DNA from 4 places in the Paenibacillus sp. FSL P4-0184 genome. Region 2 is predicted to be linked to each of the others. Evidence: riboswitches for the same ligand, from Rfam matches in the RefSeq annotation. Region 2 holds a riboswitch; each other region holds the start of a gene.
What was found. A riboswitch is a leader RNA that binds a small molecule or an ion and turns the genes downstream of it on or off. The one in region 2 is predicted to bind cyclic di-GMP.
Positions count from the first base shown of each region.

Region 1: another riboswitch for cyclic di-GMP. It lies ahead of MKY52_RS07295 (anti-repressor SinI family protein); the one in region 2 lies ahead of MKY52_RS22895 (DUF6612 family protein).
Region 3: another riboswitch for cyclic di-GMP. It lies ahead of MKY52_RS04435 (glycosyl hydrolase); the one in region 2 lies ahead of MKY52_RS22895 (DUF6612 family protein).
Region 4: another riboswitch for cyclic di-GMP. It lies ahead of MKY52_RS03980 (bifunctional diguanylate cyclase/phosphodiesterase); the one in region 2 lies ahead of MKY52_RS22895 (DUF6612 family protein).

Region 1 is NZ_JBBORN010000001.1:1,701,978-1,705,146, forward strand. Features, by position in the region: gene sipW (signal peptidase I SipW) at 1-336, shown strand, start outside; gene MKY52_RS07285 (TasA family protein) at 427-1,029, shown strand; gene MKY52_RS07290 (helix-turn-helix domain-containing protein) at 1,189-1,518, shown strand; gene MKY52_RS07295 (anti-repressor SinI family protein) at 1,720-1,875, opposite strand; cyclic di-GMP riboswitch class I at 1,902-1,986, opposite strand; gene MKY52_RS07300 (2-oxoglutarate dehydrogenase E1 component) at 2,457-3,169, shown strand, end outside.
Region 2 is NZ_JBBORN010000002.1:257,921-261,089, reverse strand. Features, by position in the region: gene MKY52_RS22900 (CapA family protein) at 1-691, shown strand, start outside; gene MKY52_RS22895 (DUF6612 family protein) at 773-1,621, opposite strand; cyclic di-GMP riboswitch class I at 1,739-1,830, opposite strand; gene MKY52_RS22890 (RNA polymerase sigma factor) at 2,033-2,551, shown strand; gene MKY52_RS22885 (DUF4179 domain-containing protein) at 2,535-3,169, shown strand, end outside.
Region 3 is NZ_JBBORN010000001.1:1,037,655-1,040,823, forward strand. Features, by position in the region: gene MKY52_RS04435 (glycosyl hydrolase) at 99-1,649, opposite strand; cyclic di-GMP riboswitch class I at 1,662-1,741, opposite strand; gene MKY52_RS04440 (sugar phosphate nucleotidyltransferase) at 1,878-3,169, opposite strand, start outside.
Region 4 is NZ_JBBORN010000001.1:926,775-929,943, forward strand. Features, by position in the region: gene MKY52_RS03980 (bifunctional diguanylate cyclase/phosphodiesterase) at 1-1,639, opposite strand, end outside; cyclic di-GMP riboswitch class I at 1,761-1,847, opposite strand; gene MKY52_RS03985 (Zn-dependent hydrolase) at 2,081-3,169, opposite strand, start outside.

The DNA.
Region 1 (3,169 bases), on a different contig from region 2:
AACCTGCTCATTACTCACCGTGTTGTAGAAGCAACAATGAACAACGCTACTGGTGAAGCCATGTATCGCACGAAAGGCGATAACAATGATGCGCCTGATATGAACCCTACCAGTTCCACGAATGTTGTAGCTGAGTATACCGGGGTCACCGTACCTTACGTAGGTTACGCTATGAATTTCGCAGTTTCCAAAGCTGGAAGTGTTGTGCTCATGATTGTACCAGGCTTGATGCTCCTGCTCTATGCCCTGTATTCATCATGGAAGGCTGTAGCTGCACTCGAAAAGAAAAATGCTGCTATACTTCCCACCTCTCCACCTCCAACTGAAATACAGTAATCCGTTGATTGTCCGCTTCCGCTTACGAACCGGAAGTTACAATATATAACTTTTATAAAAAACCACAAAAACCGAGGAGGAATTTTAATTATGGGTATCAAGAAAACATTGGGTCTTGGCGTAGCATCAGCAGCACTGGGTTTATCATTGATTGGTGGAGGAACTTTCGCTTACTTTAGCGACACTGCAACAAGTACCTCTACATTCGCAGCTGGTACACTGGATTTGAACTCTGACCCATCTGTTATCGTTAATCTGGATAAATTGAAACCAGGTGATACTATCAAAAGAGATTTCAAACTGAATAATGATGGTAACATCGATATCGGCTCTATTGTTCTCAAAACAAAATACTCCGTTAATGACGTGGGTGGTAACAACAATGGTGTTGATTTAGGTAAATTCATTAAAGTTAAATTCCTGCAAAATAAGGACAAGAGCGGTAACATTATTCCGGATATTGTAGTTTATGAAACAACACTGGCTGATTTGCAAAATTCAACACCTGATCTCGTAGAAAAATTGCCGTTCATAGGCAATGAAGCATCCGGTATTAAAGCAGGTACATCTGATAGCTTCACCGTTAAGTTCGAATTTGTGGATGACGGTAAAGATCAGAACATTTTCCAAAAAGATGTGTTGACACTGACTTGGGATTTCTTTGCTAAACAAGCCAGAGGAACTGACTACTAATCTAATAAGTCTTCCATTCGAAGAGCAGCAGATTCTTATTCCGGAAAACGGATAAGTAGATGCTGCTTTTCTCTTTACAATAAACTTTGTCGAATTTAATGATATTTGCTATACTAATAACAAAAATAACGGAGGGGCGTCAGCATAGTGCCACAAAATATGGGCCAACGTATCCAGCATCTCCGCCTAGAAAAGGGATTGTCCCTATCTGAGCTTGCGGACAGAGCGGATGTTGCTAAGTCGTATCTTAGCAATGTGGAGAGAAACATCCAATCCAATCCTTCAATCCAGTTTATCGAAAAGATCGCCGATGCGCTTCAGGTATCCATCCACGCTTTGCTCTATGGAGAACCTAATGATGCTGAGGAGTCACCTTTAGATTCGGAATGGTTCCGATTGGTGCAGGAAGCTATGGCCTCAGGCATAAGCAAACGCGAATTCAAGGAGTTTCTGGACTACCAGAAATGGCGCCTTGATCAGAAGGATTAATATTCCACCTGACCTGATAAGATCCTCTTCTACTCATACTATTAAACATAAACGCCTTCGCCCTCCTACCATGGACCGCGAAGGCGTTTGAATTCTAGCAGAATATAAGGACCAAGTCTGAAACTTATAGATTCTTATATAAAGAAAAAGAGCACAGCGATAACTCGCTGTGCTCTTTTGATATCTAATGCTCTGAATGTATCACTGCACGGCTTGCACAGTCTTCTCATGAAAGAAGCGACGAATTTCATCTGCCTTTATGCCAGCCTTCTTAGCTGCTAATAATAAATGGACCCACTCTACGTCTAGATCAATGACCTGCTGTTCTCTGTTGCTTCCCTGGTTGGACTTGTCCAAAAAATCTCCTCCTAAGATTTTAGTCCCCAGGCAATCCGGCTGTCATAGTATTTCTACCTTAGACCCGCGACTTTGTGCCCCTGCCTTTCGGCAGGTTTACCTTTTACTGGACCCTTTACACGAAAGGATCTACTTTGAATATATGAAAATCGCTAACTGCAATAACATTATACTATACTAAAGTGGAAAAGTGTGTCGATTTCTGATTAGTTTTTCCATTAAAAAACAAAAAATAGAAGCGCTTTTGTGCGATAACTTGTCCTTTTAACACGATACTCGTCCTATTCATAAAATTAATTAAGCCGATAGAATGATACTTCCTTCCCTATTAGTTAAAAATAAGGATATTAGAATCATTTTAGTGGGCCTTAGGAATGGGTAATGAGAAGAAACAGCGTTCTTTTCATTAGAACAAGCTAACCCATACCATTTTGCGAACGTATTGGACGAAAGAAAGAATTGATTACACGTGTGGAAAGTAGCACAATAAGATGAGAAATGAAACCGCAATCATCACAGCTCCAGTAAGCGTTGACACAAAATGTCACGTATGGAGTTCATCCGTTAAGGAGGATGTATTCATGGCAGCCAAAGAGCCCTATAACGAATCCATTTGGAGTAAGTATTACGGACCCAATTTAGGCTACATTCAAGAAAGATATGAACAGTTTGTGAAAGATCCTTCCACCGTAGAGAATAATTATCGCGAGCTTTTTACAAATTCGGGTCCCCCACCCCTAACACCGGATAGCGAACCGGCTCCACAGCCTCGCATTTCGGGAGACACCGAATGGCTTAGAAAGGCAGTAAGAGCTTCCAAGCTAATCGCTAATATTCGTATATATGGCCATATGGCCGCTGATATTGATCCGCTTGAGCGCGATCACAATCCCATGGCTAAATATCTTGAACTCGAAACCTATGAGCTGACTCGTGAGGATCTGCTCGCACTACCTGCCACGCTCATTTGGGAGAATGCGCCGAATGATGTGCATACCGGATGGGATGCAGTTCAGCGTATGCGTCAGGCTTACACCAAGACAATCGCCTATGAATTCGGGCATGTGCATGAAGAACAAGAACTGAAATGGTTGAACAGACAGGCAGAATCCACAAGCTCACCAGCGCCTTTAAATAATGCAGAACGTAAAGAGCTGCTAAACCGCCTGATCCAAGTAGAGCAATTCGAAACCTTCCTTCACAAAACCTTTGTGGGTCAGAAGCGTTTCAGCTTGGAAGGCAATGACGCTCTCGTACCGATGCTGGATGAAATCGTACGCGCTGCTGCGCATGA
Region 2 (3,169 bases):
GACGTTACGAGTTCTGGACCGTAATGGAATCGACCACACGGGAACAGCTAAATCATTAGAAGAATCCAAGAGAACACTTATTAAAAACGTCAAAGGAATTACGATTGGCATCCTCTCCTACACAGCAGGAACTAACCGAATTCCTGTACCAGTGAGTAAGCCGTGGCTGGTTAATCGGATATCTACGCCCAAGATCATTAAGGAGATTCGAGATTTAAAAAAGAAAGTCGATCTAGTCTTGATTTATCTGCATTTCGGAAGCGAATATCGTTACACTCCAAACAAGAGGCAAAAAGAGCTGGTCAATCTCTTCTTTAAAAATGGCGCCGACATCATACTGGGGTCTCACCCACATGTTCTTCAACCGTTAGCGCTTCGTGGAAAAAAACAATTCGTTATTTACTCATTGGGGAATTTTGTTTCTACTAAACTAATGAATATTCCTTATACACAAAGCGGTATCATACTTACGCTTAAAATAAAGAAGGATGAAAAAGGAAACACGAGTATAACTAACGTAGGTTACATCCCGACTTGTGTAGATCGAAGAATAAAAAGTGGCAGGAAAATTACAGAGATCATCCCCATCCGCGACGCATTAAAGAGAAGCGACACCGACATAAAAACAGAGCGGCGAAATCTCATGAATCGAATGTTGAAGCATACGACATCAATCTTAAAGAGGGAATAGAAACGTTATTAAAATAGAGAATACAGCAAAAAGCGCTGTTCTACAGAACAGCGCTTTTTGCTCAATATGATATCGACCTTATTATTCTAGTTCGGCCGGTTTTACAATGGTTGTACCTTTGTTATTCTTGGAATATTTAGCTTCGATTTTCGTGTTGTATGTATCTTTTTCTCCGTCACTTGTCAGTACATAACTCAGATCGACTGTCAGCTTTTCCGTTTGCCAGGTCTTAGTATTAACGAATAATTTCCAAGTTACGCTTTTAGGTTGAACAGTCTCTCCATCCCATAGGTTCTCCTGGTCATAGAGTTTGATTATTCCCTTAGCTGCTGTCGGATCAGTTACCGTGAACTGCAGGACAGTCTGTGCGCCAGCAGTGCTGACTTTCATAGATTTTTTATAATTTTTAACCGAATCAAGCATGGAAACAGGATCGTATTGACCTTTGGAGTAAAAAGAATCCCACTCCATCTTCTCCAGTGCAATCCAATACTGTGCATCGGGATCGATTGGCTCGCCGTCATCGTCGTAACCTTCATCTTCAGATTCATCGATCAGTTCACTTCCGTCTACAAGATAGTAAAACTCCTTGTCATTGGCATATAGACTGTACGATGTATCTAAAAGACTACTATCAACGGTGCCAGCTGCAGCAAAATTCGGCAGTCGATTAATATCCAGCTTCAGTGTGTTAGTGTTGCTGATACGTACCCCACCGCTCTGAATATCCTGTTTTTTGATCACATCTAAGTGAAAATTCTTTATTGCTTTAGAGGCTGCCGTTACTTTGCTAATCATTTGATCCGCGGTTACTGCTGTTGTGGTAGCTGCAGACACGACTTCAGGATTAGACATCCATCCGATCGTTCCGGACAGCAATAAAGCACCTACTGCCAAACTAGTACCTATTGTTTTGAAAAAACTGTTCATGTACTTCCCCTTTCGGCCCCTTGCGATAATGTAACGCCGTATAGGTCGAAATAATAAAAGAGCTCAAAATAGACTACATATTCTTAGAGCTATCCTTTATGCTTCATAAGACATCCCTATGGCGGCCTGGCGATCATTTCCTTCTGTCGAAAGGCTTTAGACCCATGGCTTTGTGTCATCATCTTTCGATGATTTTACCTTTAACGCGGACATTCAATTAGTTTTATAGATTACGGACGCATGTCCCACCGCTAATTTTATCATGGTTATAATTACCTGTAAACGACTTATCTTCCATTCGAATTCGCTATGATACTCAGAAGAAATACTACAATCAAAATGAAAAATGAACGATTACATACGCTTATAAGTCTTATTAATGAGAACAGCAAAGACAGGGGGTGCAGCAAAATGAGTGACCGGGAAATTTTCGAGCTCTATAAAGAACAAGTATATTATTTTTGTTACTACTTAATGAAAAATCAGGCAGATGCGGAGGATATTTCCCAAGAGGTATTTGTAAAAGTTATCTTAGCGGATAAGTCGAAGGTAAGAAACTTGAAAGCTTGGATTTTACGAATTGCTTCGAATGAGTGCAACAGTGTGATCAAAAGGCGTAAGACGGGGTGGATGAAAGAAGTACGTAATTATTTACTATCCAGGTCTGAGGAATCAAACCCTGTAGAAAAACGTTTGGATCGACAGGAAACTAAAAAAGAATTACAAGGGTTATACAGTCAGCTTTCTGACAAAATCAGAATGGTAGTAGTCCTTCGTTTTATAAACGAATTGACTGTACCCGAGATCTCTAAAGTTATGAGCATACCCGAAGGAACTGTAAAATCCAGACTGAACAAGGGACTTAAAATACTAAATAGAATGGGTGGAACCCAACTAAAGGAGCTGAATAGTAATGAGTCTCTATATTGAAAAAGATAAACATATTCCCCGACCGGATTATGATTTGATGTGGACTGCCATAGAACAAGAAGCATATACACGTCAAAGAAATCTGCATTCCTCCCAGAATACTCCTAGGTCTAATAAAAAGGTTATTCCTATCAGTATTGTCTTCTCTTGCCTCTTACTTGTAGCCATTCCTGTATTCGCTAGTATGACGATTAATTGGGATAAAATTGGTGGTCGAAGTGTGAGCAATGCATTAAATAATGGCATCGGTCAACAGTATAATCTTCAAGCTTCCAGTTCAGGAGTAACAATGAATTTGAACGGTGTTGTAACTGACGGAGAAAAAATGAAAATGCTGTTATCACTTGATACTAAATCTGATCTATCCCAATATACTGGATTTGCTACAGAAGAAAACACTATGACTAGTGAATCCGGTGCCAAGGCAAAGGTATACGGTTATTTAGAATACGATCCTGAAAGCCAGAAACTCATTGGAGTATATGAGACACCTGATACATTAAAGGATGATAAAAAGGACTACAGGTTTGAAGCACGGAATCTCATTTTTTACAGTGATCGGAATATTCCCTTACAATCTAATCATCAAGCAGGAGATACAATTGATACGGGAGTTAA
Region 3 (3,169 bases), on a different contig from region 2:
TGTTATCGGACAATCGTCTTCTGACCTAATGAGGACTATAGCTTAGTAGCTCTGCAATAACGCAGAGCCACTAAGGATCGACCTGTAATTTTCATCAATCAGGAGACATCCGGAAGATAAAGTGCACTTGCTGGAACTGTCTCTTTAGCTTGACTAGCACTTTCCCACATCAAGCGGACTCTCGCATCGCCTTCATTTTCGTAATACTCCACCTTGATATCGTATAGCTGACCAGCCTTCAGCGTTATATTCCCCTTACGCTCAGTACCACTTTGCTTAGTCCAACTATCAATCACGGATTGCCCATTCACCCACACACGGATGCCATCATCTGAGGTAGTGTAAAATGTATATTGCTCATCATAAAATGGCTTAATTTTACCGCTCCAACGTATGGAGAAACGATCAATCCCGAGGGCGGCATCCGGCGATCCTTGCCGCCAATTGAAATCGATAATTGCATCAGTTCTAGTAAGAGCTGCTGTTCCCGATAGCTGTATGTTGTTGTAATATTCTCCTGCAAGCCCCTTCGCAAGAGGAATGGCTGCCTCACCATCTTCTTCGGGAGGTGCCGGCGCTGGTGCAGCGCTAGGTGTCGGTGCCAGACCAGTATTTAATTTATCTCTGGTCAGGGTGTAGTTGCTATTCATAAATGTTTTGATTGTGTCTGCACTGTTATTCTCGTAAAGCATTTTTCCCCAGCTCATCATATACGTCCATTTACTTTGTGATTGCTGAAGCTTCTCCAGATTAGGCATTTCACCATTCTCCCCGATCGCAATCGGTTTGCCTGCGGCTAGACTCAACAAGCTGTCATAGTATTTTTGCTGGTAATCATTTTCGTATATATCTACTGCCAGAATATCTACTTTATCAGCACCTGGATAAGTTAGCGCATAAGGATCTGACCAAACATTGGGAGCATTCGGACTCCATACCCATAACAAATTATTTAATTTATGAACGTTAACAAAACGGTCATACATAATATTCCAAAGTTTAGAAAAGTTATTTTTCTTCCCCCACCAGAACCAGTTCCCGTTCATTTCATGATAGGGTCTCCAAAGCACCGGAACATTGGCATCGCGCAAGCTTTTTAAAGAGACTGCCACCTTATCAAGTTCAGCGATCAGACTGTTATATTGCTTGGTACCCGGTGTAACGTAACTATCGAACTCATTCTGACTAAGTGTTTTTTTCACATTATCCCAGTCATAAGAGGTGCCCGGCAGGTTAGCATGAAAAGTCATAGCTACGATCCCGCCCGCTTTATTCCAGTTGATGGCGCTGTTCACCACATTTTGACGCTGCCAGGTCATCGTTCCTTCTGACTGACCGCTGATCGCGCCCAGTTCATAACCGTGAAGAGCGGCATATTGTCCGCTGGTTCCCTTCAGCATATTGTTAATTTCATCTGGACTTTCTAAATAGTCATGTTGACCAGCAATAATACCTTTTCCTGAGATCGAGTAAAAATAGTTAAGCAGCTTTACGGCTTCAGGTGAGGCTCCTGGGGTAACTGGCGTTCCAGAATTTGAAGCAGCTATGACAACAGACGGCGAAATTCCAACAGTAAGCGGAAGTGCAGTCAGAAACAAGACGAGTGACAGAAATGCGCCAAATAATCGATACGTACGGTAAGCTTTCAAAATAATCTCCCTTTCGGTAGCCAGGCTGCCACTCTTTCGAAGGCCCTATAGCTTTGCGTCCCTACCTTTCGATAGGTTTGCCTTTTCAATTTAAGAGAAATAATCTCTCTTACCGTAAGTATCGACGACAATTAATGATATATTTAGTGTTTTTATGACTTTTTTTGATAATTGAGTCAATTTACCTGTTTCAAGAAATTTTGGATTGGTTAAATAGATAGGTTAGACCTATGAAATGAATTGTTGTAGTTCTATATCATTCCAGTCTAAAGTAATACGAATGTTATCTTCTTCTACTAATTCAGAACCCGTCTGTACCTCTATAAACTCGACATCCGTCAAAGCAAGGATCGCGTGCTTCGTTCCTTCCGGTATACGTACCACGTCCCCAGCCTTCACATTATGTTTTTTCTCATTCAGCACAATACTTGCTTCGCCGCTGACGATTGTCCAAATTTCACTACGCTTGCGATGTAATTGATAGCTGATATTATTCCCCTCGGATATAAAAATCCGTTTGGTCAGCACTTCATTGCCTTCATCATATTTCACATAATCAATAACTTTGTAATGGCCCCAGCGGCGTTCCTCGTACATCGGTCTTTGTTCAAAGGTCTTCAGCACTTCTTTAATCCGCGGGCTCTCAGCTTTATGGGTAACTAGAATCCCATCCGGGCTAGCCGCAATGATCAGATCCTTCGCACCAATTACCGTAATCGGAATATCCAGCTCATTAATCAAGCAAGTCCCCTCAGAATCCGCCGTTACAAAACCTTTTCCTACATGTTTGCTACTCATTTCCTCTGTCAGCGTATTCCACGTTCCAAGATCCTTCCAGAATCCATCATACGGCTGTACTACAATATGTTCTTCTTTCTCTACCACTTCATAATCAAAGCTGATGGAAGACAATAGCTTATACTGCTTCTGCAATTCTTCATATCCTAAAGGCAACCCTTTACGCTGCAAAATATCTAACAAGTACCCTAAGCGGAAGGCAAACACTCCACAATTCCACAATGCATTTTGCTCGATGAGCTGTTCTGCTTGTATGCGGTCTGGTTTCTCTTGAAAATGACTCACCTTCATAAAACCATTTCCCCCCGCCTCTTCGGTGGTAGGAATAATATATCCGTATTTCTCTGAGGCATGTTCAGGAACAACACCCATTAGTGCCAGATTTGCTCCACTTTCCAGCATGGTCCCCTCAAGCATAGCTATGGTATCGAAAAAGGATGCTTCTACATAAGGGTCAACAGGCAATATTGCTACCGTCTCCGCTGGAGAAACACCTGCCACTGAATAAAGATAGGTAGCTGTTAAGGCGATAGCCGGAAAAGTATCCCGACGCTCCGGTTCAACGATAATCGGCACATGACTTCCCAGTTGGCTTTGTATCATTTCTACTTGGCTGCGGCCGGTGGCCAGATAAGATGATTCTGCCATCCCCGCTTCCTCCAGCTGTCTCCAGACACGTTGTACCATGGATTCTGGTTCACCTTGAGGGCTTTCAAGTACCT
Region 4 (3,169 bases), on a different contig from region 2:
TGGGGATAAATACTGCAGGAGATATAAGTCCTTTCTGAGGATCATTCCATCTAACCAATGCCTCAGCGCCATGAAAACTGTTCACTCGCAGATCCATTTTCGGTTGTAAATATACTATAAATTCACCATTTGTCATGGCAGCATCCATCTTTCTTACGATGTCTTGCTCTTCGTGTATCTGCAATAACAATTGTTCGTCAAAGAAAGTGCATGAGCTCTTGTATCCACCTTTAATGGACTTACAAGCGATTCCTGCTCGGTCAATACATGTGAGGATATCGCTCTGACGATCATCTATACAGTAAATTCCACAATTAATCACTAGCCTAAAACCTTCTTCATTTCCAAATGTATAGTCGCTCATTTGTTCAGTAAGTACTTGTATACGGATGATTAATTCCGCCTTATTATCATACGAAGTGAAAAGAATAAAACGATCACCCCCTAAGCGTCCAATGACATCCTCGTCTAATGTGTTTGCTGTTAAGCTATTAGCCACTTGAATCAAAATGCTATTTCCTTCATGAAAACCGACAATTTCATTTATGTATTTAAATTGTTCAATATCAAATTGCAACACAGCAAACTTTGTATTCGGTTTCTCTTTAAGTAAATACTGAGCATCTTTAACAAATTTATTAGTTCTAGAAAGATGTGTTAACTCATCCTCAAAGGCAATCCTCTCCATCTGTTTCCTAATTTTGCTCTTATTTAATAGAATGTTTACAAATATGATCAATAATAAGACAAACATGATTACACATAATAGAAAAGTCGCCTGGCTCATTTGAGACGCTTTGGCCATGATCACATCTTTCGGTATCACGGAGAGAATATACCAGTCCTCAACCCCCTGGATGCCCGAATAGCCAACCATTTTGCTATCTCCGTTAATCCAAAATATTCCTACTCCAGATTTTTTTGCGGTTATGTTCTCTTTAAAGATTTGCAGTTGTTTCTTATTTCTAGAATCAATACTTATACTTTCGAATATGTTATCAATGGACTTATCCTCTTCGAGATTCTTCGATTGGATAATGACTTGTCCCTTTTGATCAATGATTTGAGAATAACCATGACCTTTAAAAAAAGAAACTGCAAGAGCATCATAAAGATCCTGTGTATATCTGCTGGCAGATAAAGCACCCTTCACTTCACCTTTAAACTTAAGTGGACTATTGATCGTAATAATTTCTTTATTGGAGATCTTATCTAAGAATGGATCAGAAATACTGCTAATACCCTGCAGAGCTTTTTGAAACCCTACTTCATCTGATACATCAAACATTGTCCCATCCGATGCGTAAGCTTTACCATCTGGGCTGTTGATGCTAATTCGAATAAAATTATATTTTTTATCAAAGTGATGCAGATATTTTTTGGTCTTATCCCAATCCATATAATTGATTTCCGAAATAGAATCAGCAATTCCATCTAATGAATCTAATCCACCCTGTATCATATTTCCAACCGATTTACTCGCATGTATCGTAGCTTCTGATGTAGCAGCAACCGCTTCTTGCTCATAAGAGTTAGCAGTCCATTTTATGAAATAGTAAGAACACCCCCAAAATATCAACGTTGCCATTATGACGAGGCCTATCATTCTCCATACTCTCAGTGGTTGTGTCTGATCCATGTACTATCATCCTTTTTCCGATTTATTACGTTTTTTTATTAGAAAACGAGCAAAAAAAAGCCGCTATCAGAATGATAACGGCTGCATATGCATCAAAAAATAAGAGCATGAAACTCCCACTGCATGCAACCGGCTGTCATATCTATAAATAGATTTAGACCCTATGGCTTTGTGTCCCTATTTTTCAATAGGTTTACCAATATTTTGTTTTCACTATTACTAGTCCTAAATACTCTATTAAAAATATGTTACCTCCAAAAGACCTATTTCCGCTGTGATTTAATTTTTTTGAATGGGAAATTTTTCACAAACGTCAATGTTAACTTTAATATAATATTTATTAATGTAAAGCAACAATTCTGCGAACAATTATAAAATTAGATACTAAAGCCCAATGTAACATATATATATGTCACATTGGGACTTACTTCTCAACACGAACTATGTTTGTCTTACAAACGCATAACGAAGAACAGCTTCTTCTAAAATATCAATCCCCATAATGATATCATCCAAGTCTGTATATTCATTAGGATGATGACTAAGTCCATCTACAGAAGGAACAAAGATAAGCCCTACTGGGCAAAGTTTGTTCATGTTCATGGCATCATGCCCTGCCCCACTAATCATCCGTTGACTCGATATCCCCTTCTCTTCACAAATGGATTCTAGAACATGAGTGATCTCATCCGATAATAGGACTGGTTCCTCGGAGATGATTTCCGTACTCGCAATTTCAAGTTGTCTGCTCTCTTGTACTGAGGCTATCGTCTGATACAAATGGTCTAACACACGTTGCCTGGATGCCACGGAAGTAGATCTGATATCAATTTTAGTTTCCACTTCTCCCGGAACCACGTTCATGGCTCCATTTAAGATTTCTATCACCCCGAGCGTCGCAACCGTTCCAAATTCTTGTTCGAGTTTGGCTGCTTTTTCAAGCTCTAACGCTATTTCAGAAGCACCCAGAAAAGCATCTCTTCTCATATTCATAGGTGTCGTTCCGGAGTGAGATGCTTTCCCTGATATTTGAATATGAAGCCTCACGGGCGCAGCAATTCCAGTCACAATTCCAATTCTTTTATTATTGTTTATTAAGACAGGACCTTGCTCAATATGTAATTCGAAAAACGCTTTTAATTCCTCATTAACTCTACTCGCCTGATCTATACTGTTATAATCAAGTGCACATAGCGAAAATGCCTTTTCCATTGTAATACCGTCTTTGTCCTTCAAAGACCTATATTTCTCCTTCTGAAATAACCCTGACATTATTTTGCTGCCTACTGTTGAAATACCAAAACGCGAGGATTCTTCACAGGCAAATGAGATAATTTCGATCGGATGATCCGTTTCAATCCCTTTTTCGTTTAGACGTTTGATCACTTCCAAAGCAGCCGTTACACCTACTACCCCATCGTACTTCCCACCTTGGTATACCGTATCCAAGTGAGAGCCCATTACAACGGGTGGGAGCCCTTCTATCTTTCCATTTCTTCTAGCAATCACATTTCCGCAATGATCCATCCG